Regions from separate parts of the Glutamicibacter sp. GQ173 genome, predicted to be linked through region 1. Evidence: riboswitches for the same ligand, from Rfam matches in the RefSeq annotation. Region 1 holds a riboswitch; each other region holds the start of a gene.
What was found. Region 1 has a riboswitch for S-adenosylmethionine ahead of AC6CHO_RS12805 (hypothetical protein). Riboswitches for the same ligand answer to the same signal wherever they lie in the genome.
Positions count from the first base shown of each region.

Region 2: another riboswitch for S-adenosylmethionine. It lies ahead of AC6CHO_RS08190 (hypothetical protein); the one in region 1 lies ahead of AC6CHO_RS12805 (hypothetical protein).
Region 3: another riboswitch for S-adenosylmethionine. It lies ahead of AC6CHO_RS15015 (OsmC family protein); the one in region 1 lies ahead of AC6CHO_RS12805 (hypothetical protein).
Region 4: another riboswitch for S-adenosylmethionine. It lies ahead of AC6CHO_RS06560 (flavin reductase family protein); the one in region 1 lies ahead of AC6CHO_RS12805 (hypothetical protein).

Region 1 is NZ_JCAXDT010000007.1:209,442-212,908, forward strand. Features, by position in the region: gene AC6CHO_RS12795 (helix-turn-helix domain-containing protein) at 75-638, opposite strand; gene AC6CHO_RS12800 (DinB family protein) at 814-1,398, shown strand; SAM riboswitch class IV at 1,472-1,584, shown strand; gene AC6CHO_RS12805 (hypothetical protein) at 1,598-1,864, shown strand; gene AC6CHO_RS12810 (VIT1/CCC1 transporter family protein) at 1,920-3,023, shown strand; gene AC6CHO_RS12815 (LOG family protein) at 3,101-3,467, opposite strand, start outside.
Region 2 is NZ_JCAXDT010000004.1:100,454-103,920, forward strand. Features, by position in the region: gene AC6CHO_RS08180 (BCCT family transporter) at 1-215, shown strand, start outside; partial or broken gene acs (acetate--CoA ligase) at 289-2,268, opposite strand; gene AC6CHO_RS08190 (hypothetical protein) at 2,327-2,590, opposite strand; SAM riboswitch class I at 2,596-2,698, opposite strand; SAM riboswitch class I at 2,966-3,057, shown strand; gene AC6CHO_RS08195 (acyl-CoA dehydrogenase family protein) at 3,074-3,467, shown strand, end outside.
Region 3 is NZ_JCAXDT010000009.1:167,702-171,168, forward strand. Features, by position in the region: gene AC6CHO_RS15010 (DEAD/DEAH box helicase) at 1-1,208, opposite strand, end outside; SAM riboswitch class IV at 1,953-2,072, shown strand; gene AC6CHO_RS15015 (OsmC family protein) at 2,104-2,655, shown strand; gene AC6CHO_RS15020 (L-idonate 5-dehydrogenase) at 2,735-3,467, opposite strand, start outside.
Region 4 is NZ_JCAXDT010000003.1:119,453-122,919, forward strand. Features, by position in the region: gene AC6CHO_RS06545 (PQQ-dependent sugar dehydrogenase) at 1-137, opposite strand, end outside; gene AC6CHO_RS06550 (dihydrofolate reductase family protein) at 145-735, opposite strand; gene AC6CHO_RS06555 (PaaI family thioesterase) at 781-1,197, opposite strand; SAM riboswitch class IV at 1,598-1,715, shown strand; gene AC6CHO_RS06560 (flavin reductase family protein) at 1,813-2,313, shown strand; gene dnaB (replicative DNA helicase) at 2,973-3,467, shown strand, end outside.

The DNA of each region.
Region 1 (3,467 bases):
CTATGTGCGCACGCCGAGCACACCTTTTTAGAATACGCGCTCCACAGCACCGCAACGAAAAGGAGCGCTTGAAGCTAGAGGATCAAGGTCCAGGTCACCAGGGCGGCCTCATCCGACTCGTTTTCCCAGCTGTGCGGCTCGCGCCCGGGAAAGGTCATGGTGTCCCCGGCCTGGAGCTCAACGCGCTGTTCGGGCAGCACGAGGGTGAATTTCCCCGCGATCACATGGAGCACTTCCAACTCGCAGTCCACCGAATACAGCTCGGCTTCGCCAGAGCCCTTGGGAGCGATTTCGGCTCGGATCATCTGCACGCGCTTCTCGCTGCGCGGCGTCACCAGCTGCTCGGTGATCCCCTCCCCGCCCAGCGACACCCGCGGCGCTTCTTCCAGCCGCACCAGCATGGTTTCGGGCACTTCGAATAGCGTGCCCACCTCGATGCCGAGCACCTCGCACAATTTCAGCAGCGTCGAGACCGAGGGACTGGTGAGATCGCGTTCAACACGCGAGAGGAAGCCCTTGGTCAGCCCAGACAGCTCTGCCACCTGGTCGATGGTCATTCGCTGCCGCTGGCGCACCCCGCGCAACCGCGAACCGATATTGATCGCGGCACCGCTTGATTCCACGGGCAGGGTCTTCATGCGTTCGCTCCATCACTTCGCTTGTTGTGGCACGCCAGCAGCCAAATGGGCGCTTCGAAAGGGCTGCGGCGACAAGTTTACCAATAGTAAACAGAGCATAGCGCGAGTCCTGCAAATATGCCGTGTCCCGCACGTTCCGCGCTCCGGATCCCTGCACGCTGGCTAGACTCTGATCATGGATCACAGCAAGGAACTGCTCCACGAATATCTCTCCGACGCGCGCGAAGCAGTCATCTACAAGGCCCAGGGGCTGAGCGGCCTGCTGGCACGCAAGCCGCTGACGCCCACCGGAACGCACATCCTCGGCGTCGTCCACCATCTGGCCATCACCGAGTACGGGTATTTTGCCCAATGCCTCGGACGCACAGTGGATGACCCCTATATCCAAGAGCTTCTGGAAGCCGATGATCCGCAGGCCGATTTCCTGCCGCCGGCCCGCTTCAGCGCCAGCGAAATTATCGAGCTATACCGGGAATCAACCGCCTTCTCGGATGCTGGCATCAGGGCTTTGCCGCTCAGCGCTCCCGTTGAAGTGCCCTGGTGGATCCGCCGCCGGCACACCACGCTGGAACATCTCATGGTGCACATGATCGCGGAAACCTCCCGGCACGCCGGCCACCTCGACATCGTGCGCGAACAGCTTGATGGCTTCACCGGCTTGCGCCCCGAAGCGCCCAACCTCCCGGACTATTCCGCGGCGCAATGGGCCCAGCAGTTCGAATCGATCAACCGCCTCGCCATGGGTGATGACCGCCAGTAGCCAGGGGGGCCAGGTCATATTACGGAACGGGTCTTCAGCGCGGACAGCGCAGGCGGTAGTATCGCAAGTGTTGCTTCACGAGACACGGCGCCAAGCTCCGACTGGCCGTGCACCAACCCCAGATTCACGGGTGGTTCGGATGAAGAAGCGGTCCGTTCACACAATGTGCTCGGGCAAGAACACAGCGAGAGCGCATCACATGGCCTATTCCGTCCTGCCCATCGTCGACCGCCGAACCGGCCAAGTGCAATTCAAGGTCCATGGACTCTGGCATATCTGCTACGTCGGCGATCCAATTCTGCTCGAACAGCTCCTGGCCCGCTGCGCACGCCGCCCGGTCTTCGATCCGGAAACTTCCGAGCTGCTCCTGGGCGTTGCCGCCGCAGGGGAACTGCAGGGGCGCAACGTCGCTTTTAGCCTTGCCAAATTCCCAACGCTCCATCCCCTTACTAAAATCGGTAGCTGACCCGTTCACCGAGTTTCGCCAAGAAATTCGACCTGCCAAGAGAGCTGTTTTCGTGATGTCGAACCAGTCAGCAACCGAACCTACCCGTGCCCAAGTCCAGCGCTGGCGAAAGTACCTGGCCGATGAAGTCGCCGAAGGCGCCATCTACCGCACCTTGGCCCAGAAGAAATCAGGGCAGGAAAAGCAGATCCTGCTGGGACTCGCCGAAGCCGAAGCCCGGCATGAGGCGCACTGGCGGGCCAAGCTGGGAGAACACGCCAAGCCTGTCCGCCCATCATTGCGCCGCACGATCTTGCGCTTCTTGGCCCGCAATTTCGGCTCGGTCTTCGTGCTGGCCATGGCACAGCGCTCCGAGAGCAATTCGCCGTACCGCGACGACAAGGACGCGACCGCGCAAATGGCCGCCGACGAACAGGTGCATGAAGAAGTAGTCCGCGCGCTGGCCACCGCCGGCCGGGCTCAGCTCTCGGGCAATTTCCGCGCAGCAGTTTTTGGCGCGAATGACGGCTTGGTCTCCAACCTCGCCCTGATCATGGGCATCGGCGCCACCGGCGTATCCTCCACCTTCGTGCTCTTTTCCGGCATCGCCGGGCTCTTGGCCGGAGCGCTATCCATGGCAGCCGGCGAATTCGTCTCCGTGCGTTCCCAGCGCGAGCTTCTCACCGCGTCGCGGCCCACCCAGGTGACGCTGACGGCAGCACCCAACCTCGATTTGGCGTCCAACGAGCTAGTGCTGATCTACAAGGCCCGCGGCATGAGCGATGAAGATGCCGAACACCGTGCCGCCGAACGCATGGGGCTTTTCACCTGTGATTGCAACCCTGCCTTTTCGCTGAACCCCGAAGAACGCGCAGAGGAATTGGAAAGCGAACACGAAGAGCTCGGCTCGGCCTCCGGCGCGGCAGCCACTTCCTTCTGCCTCTTCGCTTCCGGCGCCGTCATCCCGATCCTGCCCTATATCTTCGGGCTTGGCGGCTTGGCGGCCGTGGTCATCTCCGTGATCCTGGTGGGTATCGCCTTGATGATCACCGGAGCCATCGTCGGCCTGCTCTCCGGAGCTTCGCCGCTCAAGCGCGGCCTGCGCCAGCTGGCCATCGGATGGGGCGCCGCAGCGGTCACCTACTGCCTGGGCCTGCTTTTCGACGTGCAGGTGGCTTGACCGGCTGTTGGCTCCGCTTCAATCGCCCATGACCCCGTGGCATCATCTGATGCAGCGGGGTTATTTGGTCAGGGGCGCTACCAGCGAGTGCGCCGGCGCAGCGTGCTCATGGAGTTGATGAACTCCATCGCTTCGGCCGCGGTGTCCACCAGGGCAATCTTTTCTCGCATCACCCGATCGGCGGCTAGCGCTTGGAGCAGCGGCCACACCGGCAGGGTCTTGGTCCAGTACTCGCGGCCGAACAGGACCATGGGAACCACCCGGGCACCGGTGGCGTAGTAGTTTTCGCAGGCATCCTGGAAGATCTCCTGAACCGTGCCGGCGGATCCGGGCAGGACAATCAGCCCGCCATTGGACTGTTCCAGGAGAATTGCCTCGCGGATGGAGTTGGCGAAGAACTTTGCGATCTTCGTGGCAAAAAGATTTGGCGGTTCGTGGCCGTAA
Region 2 (3,467 bases), on a different contig from region 1:
TGCGCGGCAAGGTGGCCCGCACCGTGCTTGAGCAATCGGTGACCCAGGGCGTGGACCGGCACGAAGGCAGCCAGTTCAGCCTGATGACCACCGAGATTCCCATCATCAAGCCGGCCGGGAAGCCAGAAGATGGTGTGGTGGATTCAGCTCAGGTGATAGTTACCGAGGCTGTTGTGGAACCGTCCACGGATTCTTCCGAATCCAAGGATTCCTAGCTTTAAATAGTCGAAGCCACGTCCCGCGGGACGTGGCTTCGACTATTTAAAGCGGATTTTCTTCAGTTGCGCTTTAGCGGCGTGCCCGGCAGATTGCATTGATCTCGGGAATGCACGGTTCATTCTGCAGGCTGGTGGTGTCACCCAGCGTGGTTCCTTCAAATAGCTGCGTGAGCAAGCGGCGCATGATCTTGCCCGAACGGGTTTTGGGAACATCCGGTACCAGCAGCACATCGCGCGGCTTGGCAATCGGGCCTATCTGGGTGGCTACCGTGGAACGAAGTTCAGCTATGAATTGTGCTTGGCGCGAGGCGAGCTGCTCATCAGGGTTTTCGCCAATCAGCGACTTGTCCAGGGGCACCACGAAGGCGGTGGCCGCATGTCCGGTTTTTGCATCCGGGGTGGGGCAGACTCCGGCCTCGACGACGCCGGAGTTGGTGACCAGAGCAGACTCGATTTCAATGGTCGATAACCGGTGCCCGGAAATATTGATCACGTCATCGGTACGGCCCAGGATGAAAATATCTCCATCCTCGTCAAAACGTGCGCCATCGCCGGCGAGGAACCAGCCTTGCTGGACGTACTTCTCCCAGTAGCTGGTGTAGTAGCGTTCCGGGTTGCCCCATACCGTGCGCGCCATGGACGGGCCGGTGCGGGTGATGACAATATTGCCCTGGGTATTGGGCTCAACTCGCTGTCCCTGGGCATCAACAATGTCCACGGAAACGCCCGGCAGGGCACGGGCGGCGCAGCCTGGCTTGAAGTAGTCGTCGGTCGGCAGAGGGGAGAGGACAGTCGCCCCGGACTCGGACTGCCACCAGGTATCCACCATTGGAATGCCTGCCGGGGTATCGCGGCCAAGCTGTTCGCGCAGCCAACGCCAGGCCTCCGGGTTAACCGCTTCGCCAACGGTGCCGCCGACGTTGATGGAGGACAGGTCGTAGGATTTGGGAATGCCCTCGGGGAACCAGCCCATCAACGAGCGGACCAAGGTCGGGGCCGTGTAGTAGCTGGTGACCTTGTAGCGTTCGATGACTTCGAAGTGGCGTCCGGGATGCGGCGCGTTGGGCACGCCTTCATAAATCACCTGGGTGACGCCGTTGGATAGCGGTCCATAGATCTCATAGGTGTGGGCCGTGATCCATGCCAGGTCCGCGGTGCACCAGTGCACTTCATTCTCGCGCTGGGAGGCATCCGGGTTGGCGAAGAGCATGTTGTAGCTGGCGGCAGCCTGGGTCAGGTAGCCACCGGTGGTGTGCACCAGGCCCTTGGGCTGTCCGGTGGTTCCGGAGGTGTACATGATGAACAGCGGAGTTTCAGAGTCGAAGAACTGCGCTTCATGTTCGGTGGGCTGGGTGTCGACAACATCGTGCCACCAGACGTCGCGGCCTTCGGTCCACGGGATCTGATCGCCGGTGCGTCGAATGACCAGCACTTTTTCGATCTCATTCTCGCCGGAGACCGCTTCGTCGGCATTGTCCTTGACCGGCACCGAGGCGCCGCGGCGGAATTGGCCATCGGTGGTCACCAGCACCTTGGCCTTCGTGTCTTCCACGCGGAACTTCAACGCTTCGGCAGAGAATCCGCCGAAGACCAGCGAATGGACGGCGCCGATGCGGGCGCAGGCCAGCGTGATGACGACGGTTTCGATGAGGACCGGAAGGTAGATGACCACGCGGTCGCCCTTGACCACGCCCAAGGATTCCAAAGCGTGGGCGGCCTGGCTGATGCGTTCTTGCAGGTTCTTGTAGGTGACGGCCACCCGGTCGCCGGGTTCGCCCTCGAAATACAGTGCGACCTTGTCTCCGCGGCCGGCGGCCACATGCCGGTCGGCGCAGTTCACCGCGGCATTGAGCTTGCCACCCAGATACCAGGAGATCTGCGGTCCGCGCTTGGCTTCCGGGTCAGCTGGGAGGATCTGGCTGGTGGTATGCCAGCTGGTGTCCCAATCAAGGAGGCGTGCCGCATCGTCCCAGAATGCTTGGCGTGCTTCCTCCGAGGCAAATGCAGAGGTTGGTGCCGATTCGATGGTCATTACAGAGTATTCCTTGGTGTGTCTATGCGGGGGCTGGTTTGGTACTTGATAATTGGCGCCATTGCGCCCGGGGCTTTTATGGCGCGGCGTTCGGCGATAGCGAGCAGGGCATCGGCAAAGTTCCGGAAGAAGGCCAGCCGTCGCTTGTGCCCTGGAGGTTCTTGGCCGAGGCGAATTGCTGGTCTTTGTCCATTGCCCGTTGTGGCTGCGAGCCTGAAAGCGCGGAGCGGCTCTGTGCCATGGTGGCGAACTTGCGCGAGAAATTGACGAGTCCTGCGTCCAGTGCCATGGATGCGAGTCCCGGGGCTTGGACTTGAGGCTGCGCAAAGCACAGTGCCATGATCATCTCCATCGGTCCTGGCGGTAGCACCGGCCTATGGAATGTGTCCTCCATAGGTGGTTGCTGCGGCGTCACTGAGCCAGATCTCTCGGCCGCTCGGGATGGTTACACGTCTATTACAGGGTTTCGAAGGAATTGAATGCAAATCTTGCGTAACATGAAAAATCTTCGATAACTGCGCCACATGCGCGGGATATTTCGTTATTTATTTCATTGAATGCCGGTTTGATCGATAATGGTCGAAGATGGGCAATTCATCTTCGGCATGATGCGCCATTGGCTGTTCAACCTGCCGGTCATCCCGGAGCCGCCCAAGGTCGAAATGTGACTTCGTGGCTTGGATGCATCGGTTTATTACGGCTACAAATGAATGACGACCCATCCAGAGCGGCTGAGAGATCTGGCTCGACGACGCCGCAGCAACCACCCGAAAAGGGAGACGGTGCTACCGCCAGGACCGATGGAAAGAATTGAGGACTTTTAATGTCATTTGGCGAGTTGCCAAACACCTCCGGTTTGGACTTCAACCAGCTCAGCGATCCTTCGCAGGCTAGCGCCATGGGACTAGACGACTTCGAAGAGCAGCTGCCCACGCGGCAACTGCTCAAGGTCACCCCCGGCCCCGGCGCGGATGAGCAATACGACCGGCTGGCTGAAATCTTTCGTCCGGTCTTCGCGCAAATCGCCAGCACCGCCAAGGACCGCGACCGCAACCGCGTTCTGCCCTTCGAGCAGGTAGGCCTGCTCAACCGCGAACGTTTCGGCGCACTGCGCATCCCAGTTGCCGAGGGCGGATACGGCGCGCGCCTGGTCGATGTGTTCCGCTTGCTCATCGAGCTTTCCGAAGCCGACTCGCATGTCGGCCAGCTGTGGCGCG
Region 3 (3,467 bases), on a different contig from region 1:
TCGGGAAGCTCCACCATTTGAAGTTCTTCACCGCGGCTGAGCTCATTCATGTTCTGCAACCACTGGCTATGCTGGGCTTCGATGATGCCCAGATCCAGCAGCTCGTGCCACCAGTCAATGCTTAGCTTGTGGACTCGAATCGTATTGCCTTCGACTTTGCCTAGTTCGCCAGCTTCTGCGATCAGCTGGCGCAGTTGCGCGAAGTCTTCACTCGCAATGGGAATGACCGTCATGTCTTCAAGGACCAGGTAATCCAATCGCAGAGTGAGTGCTGCCAGCAACAACGCGAAGGGCACCTTGATGTCATCGATGGTGACTTCGACCGTTAGATCAAACCAGTCGCCGGAGTTTTCACCTGCCTCGATAGAGACTGTTGCCGGCGTATCAAGGATCCGATATCTAGGCAGCTGATTCTGCGCTTCGATGAGAATATCTGGGTGCTCTTCAAGTAACGGCAGGGTGTAGACCATGAAGTCGATGGACTCATCGATGGTCAATTCACGATCCTCGTAAATCCCCTGGGAGTTCACCTGACCCAACGCCGAGTCGTCACCCAATTTGTCCTTGATTGAAGCCAGGATCTCTTTTTCGACGCTGCGCTGCTTGGTCGCTTTGGGCGCGTACTTCCACGAATAGTGCAGGTTCACCGTTTCGGCAGTGCTGGAAACTCGCAGCCGCAACACCGGGCGAGGAGGCTCGGGAATGACGTAAGAAACGTCAGCGCTTTTCAGAGGTGCCAATGCCCTCATGCGATCCAGGTGAGAATCTTCGAATCGTTGGACGTCGGTTGACGGAATGAACTGCACACCAGAAGCGATAAAGGTCGCCAGCTCGCCCGAAACGGGCTCGGCAAATTCGGCTAGTCCCCAGTCCTTGGATTTCTCCAGCGGTTTCGACGAATACGCCAAAAGAGTTGGCGGGTTGCCGATAGGCAATAAGTGAGTGTGCTCCTCTTCAGGTCCTCTGAGGATGCCTTCTACCGTCAACCCGTTCTCGCCGCGACGCATATCCAGGTAGGCCTGAGCCTGTACCTCGCTGAAGTTCACTTCAGCTTTGCCCGAAGTAGCACCATTGATGATCGCTACGCCAGCGTCCCGAAGCTCTCCAAATGCGGCTATCAAGTCCTTGCCGGGCACTTCCATCAAGGAAATCCAGTCCTTGGCTTCCCAGAAATGGCCATACTTCTGCTTTTCTGCGTGCTCTCGCATACGGTTCAGTTCAATTACGGCTCGGCGCTGTTCCCTAGGGAAATGTTCGTCAAAGGCTACTGATTTCCAGCTCACACCGGACTGCACCCAAGGACTCTTGCTTCCCCGCTTAGCTGGGCGCGCTTGAAGAGTCAGCAGGTCGTCGCCACCATACCGAGGCGTTCTGAGAATCTTCAGGATCAGACCCAAAGGTTCTTCAATAATGTCTATTTCGTCCTGGGGCACCGGCAACAGTCGGTTAAGGTTTCGCTCCCACTGAGGTACTGCATTGCGACGCCACGCGTATGGGTCCGATTCGACGTCAGAAACGATCAGTGGATCATCCTCGTCACTGAGGACCTCTAGGAGTAAAGCCGCCACCTCTGCGCAGCTATTTTCGGAAGGATGCCCTGAGCAAAATCCTTCAAATTCAATGCGATCCCCCGCAATGTGGAAATTCGCCACCACTTCGAGACCTGCGACCAGGCCGGTGACGCCTGAACTGCCAACCCTTTGGTATCGGTCAACGTCTTGAACGAGACCCGCTTTGTGATACATCCGTCCAGCACGAAGTTCATCGTCAGACACCAATAAGTCCAGAGAGCCAAAGTTCAGCTGGAATTCCATCATCGCCATCCAAAAGTAGTGCGTTAGAGCGGATTGCTACCCTCCATCCTATCGATGCATAGGGACAAGACAGCCATGACGAAACGTTAAGTGGATACTTTACCGAGCCCGCTGTTAGCGGATAAAAAGGAACTACTGAATCACGAGTTCCACTCATCAAGGCCCTGGCTGAGTGGACGGCAACCCTTGAGCCATTGTGCGGGGTGCCCCAGGTGACGATTCGACGCATCTTGAAATCCAAGATCGTAAACGATGGCGCCCCCTGCGCCAGAAAGGGGATGACTCCCCCATGTCTCACGCAACAGCAAAACTCTCAGTAGCCGAGGACCGTTCACAGCGCCTTCAAGAAGCAGGTGCAGGTTGGGGCGAACGGATTTCCGCCGCACCGCATAGCGCCGCGTTGACCTTTACGGTCCAGGGCGAAGGCTTTGATTCGGTTGCCAGCAATATCCGCGCCGGCAAGCACACCTTCACCGTGGACGAACCGGCAGCGCTCGGTGGCAGCGACATCGCGGCCAGCCCAGTGGAATACGCGTTGGCGGCCTTGGTCTCCTGCCAGGTAGTGGTCTATCGGCTCTACGCTGAGAACCTGGGAATCCAGGTTGACGATGTCCAGATCACCGCCGACGGGCAGCTCGACGTCCGCGGGCTCTTCGGCATCGATCCTTCCATCCGACCCGGATTCTCTTCGGTGGATCTGAAGGTGCAGATTGCTGGCCCGGAATCCGCCGAACGCTACGAGGAATTGCGCCAGGCAGTAGATACACACTGCCCGGTGCTTGACCTCTTCGCCAACCCGGTGCCGGTCACCACCTCGGTGCAGCTGATCGAAGCCAGCTAGCCCAAGCTGGATACAGCAATGCACTGTGGCGGCCATTGATATTAATGGCCGCCACAGTGCACTTTGCGCCTAGGGAAAACTACTGTTCCAGGAAGTTGAGCAGCACCTTGCCCGAGGTCGAGGAGTCCTTGGCGGTTTCAAAGGCTTCAAGTCCATCGGCTACCGGGAACTCATGGGTGACGGCTGCCCCGATCTGCAGGGAGCCGTCGGCCAGGGCTTCGAGCACCTGATCGATTTCGCCGTTGAAGCGGAAGGATCCGACTAGTTCCAGTTCCCGAGTGATAGCCAGTGAAATCAGCGCAGGCTGTTCGCCGGAGGGCAGCAATCCGACCATGACGACGCGCCCGCCGCGCACCGCACCGCGGACCGCTGATGCTAAGCCGCGGTAGTTGCCGCTGGCCTCGATCACCACATCCGCGTTGACTTTGGCGATGGCCTCCTGGTCATCGGCGCGCAGGGTGGAGGTGGCGCCCAGTTCCCGGGCGATGGCCAGTGGCTTCTCGTGCATATCCACTGCGATGATCTCGCTGGCACCGGCACGCTTGAGCACTGCCACCGCGAGCGCGCCGATGGGGCCGGCGCCAATGACCAGGGCCTTTTTGCCTGAGACATCTCCGGCACGCGAGACTGCATGCCACGCCACCGCTGCCGGTTCGGCCAGTGCGGCGTCGCGCAGCGAGAGTCCCCCAGGCAGTTCGCGCAGCATGCGCGTTGGCAGGTTCACTTCACGGGCAAAAGCGCCTTCGGTATGCGGGTAGCGGGCGGCCGAGCCGAGGTAGGTGCAGCCCGGGGAAAGGTTCGGGCGATCTGCC
Region 4 (3,467 bases), on a different contig from region 1:
GGAGCTTCCAAGCCGGTGGCCAGTAGTTCTGGAGCGGTTTGCGATTCGGCAGCTGGACTTGGAGGTGGTGTTGGCGTGGAGCATCCGGCGAGGAAGACTGCGCCGAGCAGCAGGCAAGCCTCCCGGATGTGCTTCATCGAGCGGCTATGCGTGCGCCGGCTGGTGGCGCGTTGGGCGATACGTCAGTTCCTGGATCCGGCCGTCCAAAAGCTTTGAATCGACAAGTTCCAGGTCATAGTCGTCGACCCCGCCGAGTACCGGAGCCGAGCCGCTATGCCCGGTAAGCACCGGGAAGATGCTCACCTGAATGAAGTCCACTAGACCTGCCGCCAGCAGCGAATGGTTCATGGCCAGGGAACCGTGAGAGCGCAGCGGGACATCTGAGGTTTCCTTGAGTCGGGCGACGACTTCCAAGGCATCAGCGCGCTCCAGCGCCGCATTAGGCCAAGACAGCGGCTCTTCCAAGGTGGTGGAGATGACGGTGGCGGGCTTGTCGTGCAAAGCCACGCCCCACGGGTCTTCAACCTCGGGATTCATCTCGATTTCTGCCCAGAAGAGACTAAATAAGCGGAAGGTGTTTGCTCCGAAAACCATGCGGCATGGGGGAGTGTAGAGCCCGAGGCGGTGGGCCAACAGCTCTGGCCCCTGTTTTCCCCAGTAGCCACCCCAATCGCTGCCTGCACTGCCGAAGCCATCAAGGCTGCTGAACACGTCAAAGGTATAGGTGGCACTCATGGCAAGCCTCCGAAGCTGATCCGCTAGGTGCCACCTAGGATACGCTCAGGCGTTGGGCATATCTACGTTTTGGGTGCGCAATTGTCCGCGCGAGAGTTCCTTTCCGCTGGCCTGATCGCTGATGACAACTTCCCACAACTGCTGGGACTTGCCTTGGAACAGCGCCTTGGCCGCAACCTGCACGCGCGCACCGGTGGAGGGACGCAGGAAGTCGGTGGCATTGTGAACGCCCACGGCAAATTGATTGCGCTCTGAGACCGCGTAGCTGGCGCCCACGCTGCCGGCGCTTTCAATCATGGAGGCATAGACACCTCCATGAACGACGCCCCACGGGGTGTGGTGCTCTTCATTGAGGTCGGCATGGCCTCGCACGGAAGTGGCGGTGATGTCATCAAAGACCAGGCCAATGCTGTCAGTGAAGCGGCTGGTCTTGTCGGGGATTCGCTGTTCTGGGGAACTCACGGGTGACTCCAAAAGTGTTGGGGCGCTGTGCGCCTGTTCGAGCGGTGGGGCTTGCGGTTCAATTATTTGCACTTTACCTGCTGAAGTACGCGGCAATCCTTGCGGGAAGATCCTCGGCATCGGATCTTTACATTCGGTGTACGCCATGGCGAACCCTGGCGCCGCTTTTCCACGAAGCGCAGATGCCGGAAGATATTTAGCCCTGCCATAAGTTAATGCGTTACGACGAAGATCACACCTTCATGGCCCGCTGAAGTGGCCGCAACGGGCCAAATAGGTGAATAAAAGACTGTTTCATGACCCTAAAACTGATCCACAGTCGAATATTTTATTGAATATTGCGATTTGAGAAGTGAATTGTTTGACGGTGCTTCGTCATGAGTCATATTGTTTTAAGCAGAATCAAGAGCATCAGCTAAAAGCCCTGGCTTGCTGGTCGGCAACCCTCTCAACGGTAGTGGGGTGCTCCAGGTGAGGATTCGGTTTTGCGCCAAATGGTGTCAGAACAAGTACCGCGCACGGCGTGAAACCTCAGTGGCAACCGGATTCGGAACATCCCGAACGGCTGTTCCCGCTGGGTCTGACGCGGTGGGCAAGAACCGAAGGAATCGAGCCATGTCATTGAATCGTGAACTTGACCCGCTAACCCTACGCAAGGTTTTCGCCCAACATCCCTCAGGCGTGGCCGCTCTGTGCGCAGAAGTGGACGGCGTAAAAACCGGCATCGTTGCATCCTCATTTACTGTGGGGGTTTCGCTGGAGCCGGCATTGGTGATGTTTGCAGTCCAGAAGACCTCCAACACCTGGCCGAAACTGCGCGAGGCCAGCCACATTGGTGTTTCGGTTCTCAGCGATCTTAATGGAGGGATCTGCACGCAGATCGCTTCAAAGAAGGGCGATCGATTCCTCGGCGTGGATACCGTGGTTTCTGAACAGGGCGCTCTGTTCATTGAAGAGTCCACCCTCTGGCTGGAAACGTCGATTTACAACGAAGTCGAAGCTGGTGACCACTGGGTTGTGCTTTTGGAGGTGCATGGGCATCACGCATCACAGCACTCGCCGCAGATCTTCCACGATTCCCGATTTCATTCAATCCCAGTTCCTGAGCTCGTCTAAAGCTTCCGAGGAGTAGTTTCCCGAAGGCCCGGCGCGGATTTCCTGATGGTGATCTGCACCGGGCCTTGTCGCGTCTAGGGACGCGTTCAACGCGAGGCAAATAGTTATCCACGGTATGGATGGCGGCCGCTTCGCGAAAATGTGGACTATTGGCCATAGCCTGCCGAGTTGGCCGTGATAAAGGGCGGTGACTAAGCCTTTTGTGATTCTGTGGATATCCACATGGTTATCCACACGACTGTGGGCAAGATGTGCAGAACTGTGTAAAAACTGCAATAAACCCTGTATTGCGGGCGTTTTTGGGTGTTGATAACTACTGGGAACATATCGCTACCTTCAATAAAAAATTTCCCTGTCCACAGATGTGAAAATACAAAATACCTAGTCAATAACTATTACTGTTGGGTACTTGACAATAATCCACAGGGTTCTCCCCAGACAGTGAACAGGCTAGTCCACAGCTGAGGGTATGTTATGCACAAGACCTGTGGATAATGGGGTTTACGTGGGTAAACATCGGCCCTACTGTTGGCTTTGGGGCAGAAATATCCACAGACGTAATCCATTGACCTGTTGGCATCAACTAGCAGGTTGGAACGTTGCCATCTGGCAAGGAAGATTTTTCCCCCTGGGGTCAATAGGGGATGGAAGTGTCTGCAATGAGTGCTGAGCCGGTTTACGAAGGACGAGAATCCGACGCAGGGCGCAAGCCGCCACAGGACGTCGAAGCCGAGATGTCCGTGCTCGGTGGCATGATGCTATCCAAGGACGCCATCGCCGACGTCGTTGAGGCGCTGCGCGGAACCGACTTCTACCGTCCGGCTCACGAATCCATCTACGAAGCCATTATCGATTTGTACGGCCGAGGCGAACCTGCCGATGCCGTGACCGTGGCCGACTTGCTGACCAAGCGCGGCGAAATTTCCCGCGTGGGTGGCGCTGCCTACCTTCACAACCTCATTCAGCAGGTGCCCACCGCCGCTAACGCCGGCTACTATGCAGAAATCGTGCGCGAGCGCGCCGTCTTGCGCCGCCTGGTGGACGCCGGAACCCGCATCGTCCAGATGGGCTACTCGCCCGATGGAGAAGTCGATGCCATCGTCAACGAAGCGCAAGCCGAGGTCTACAAGGTTGCGGAAAACCGCAGCAGCGAA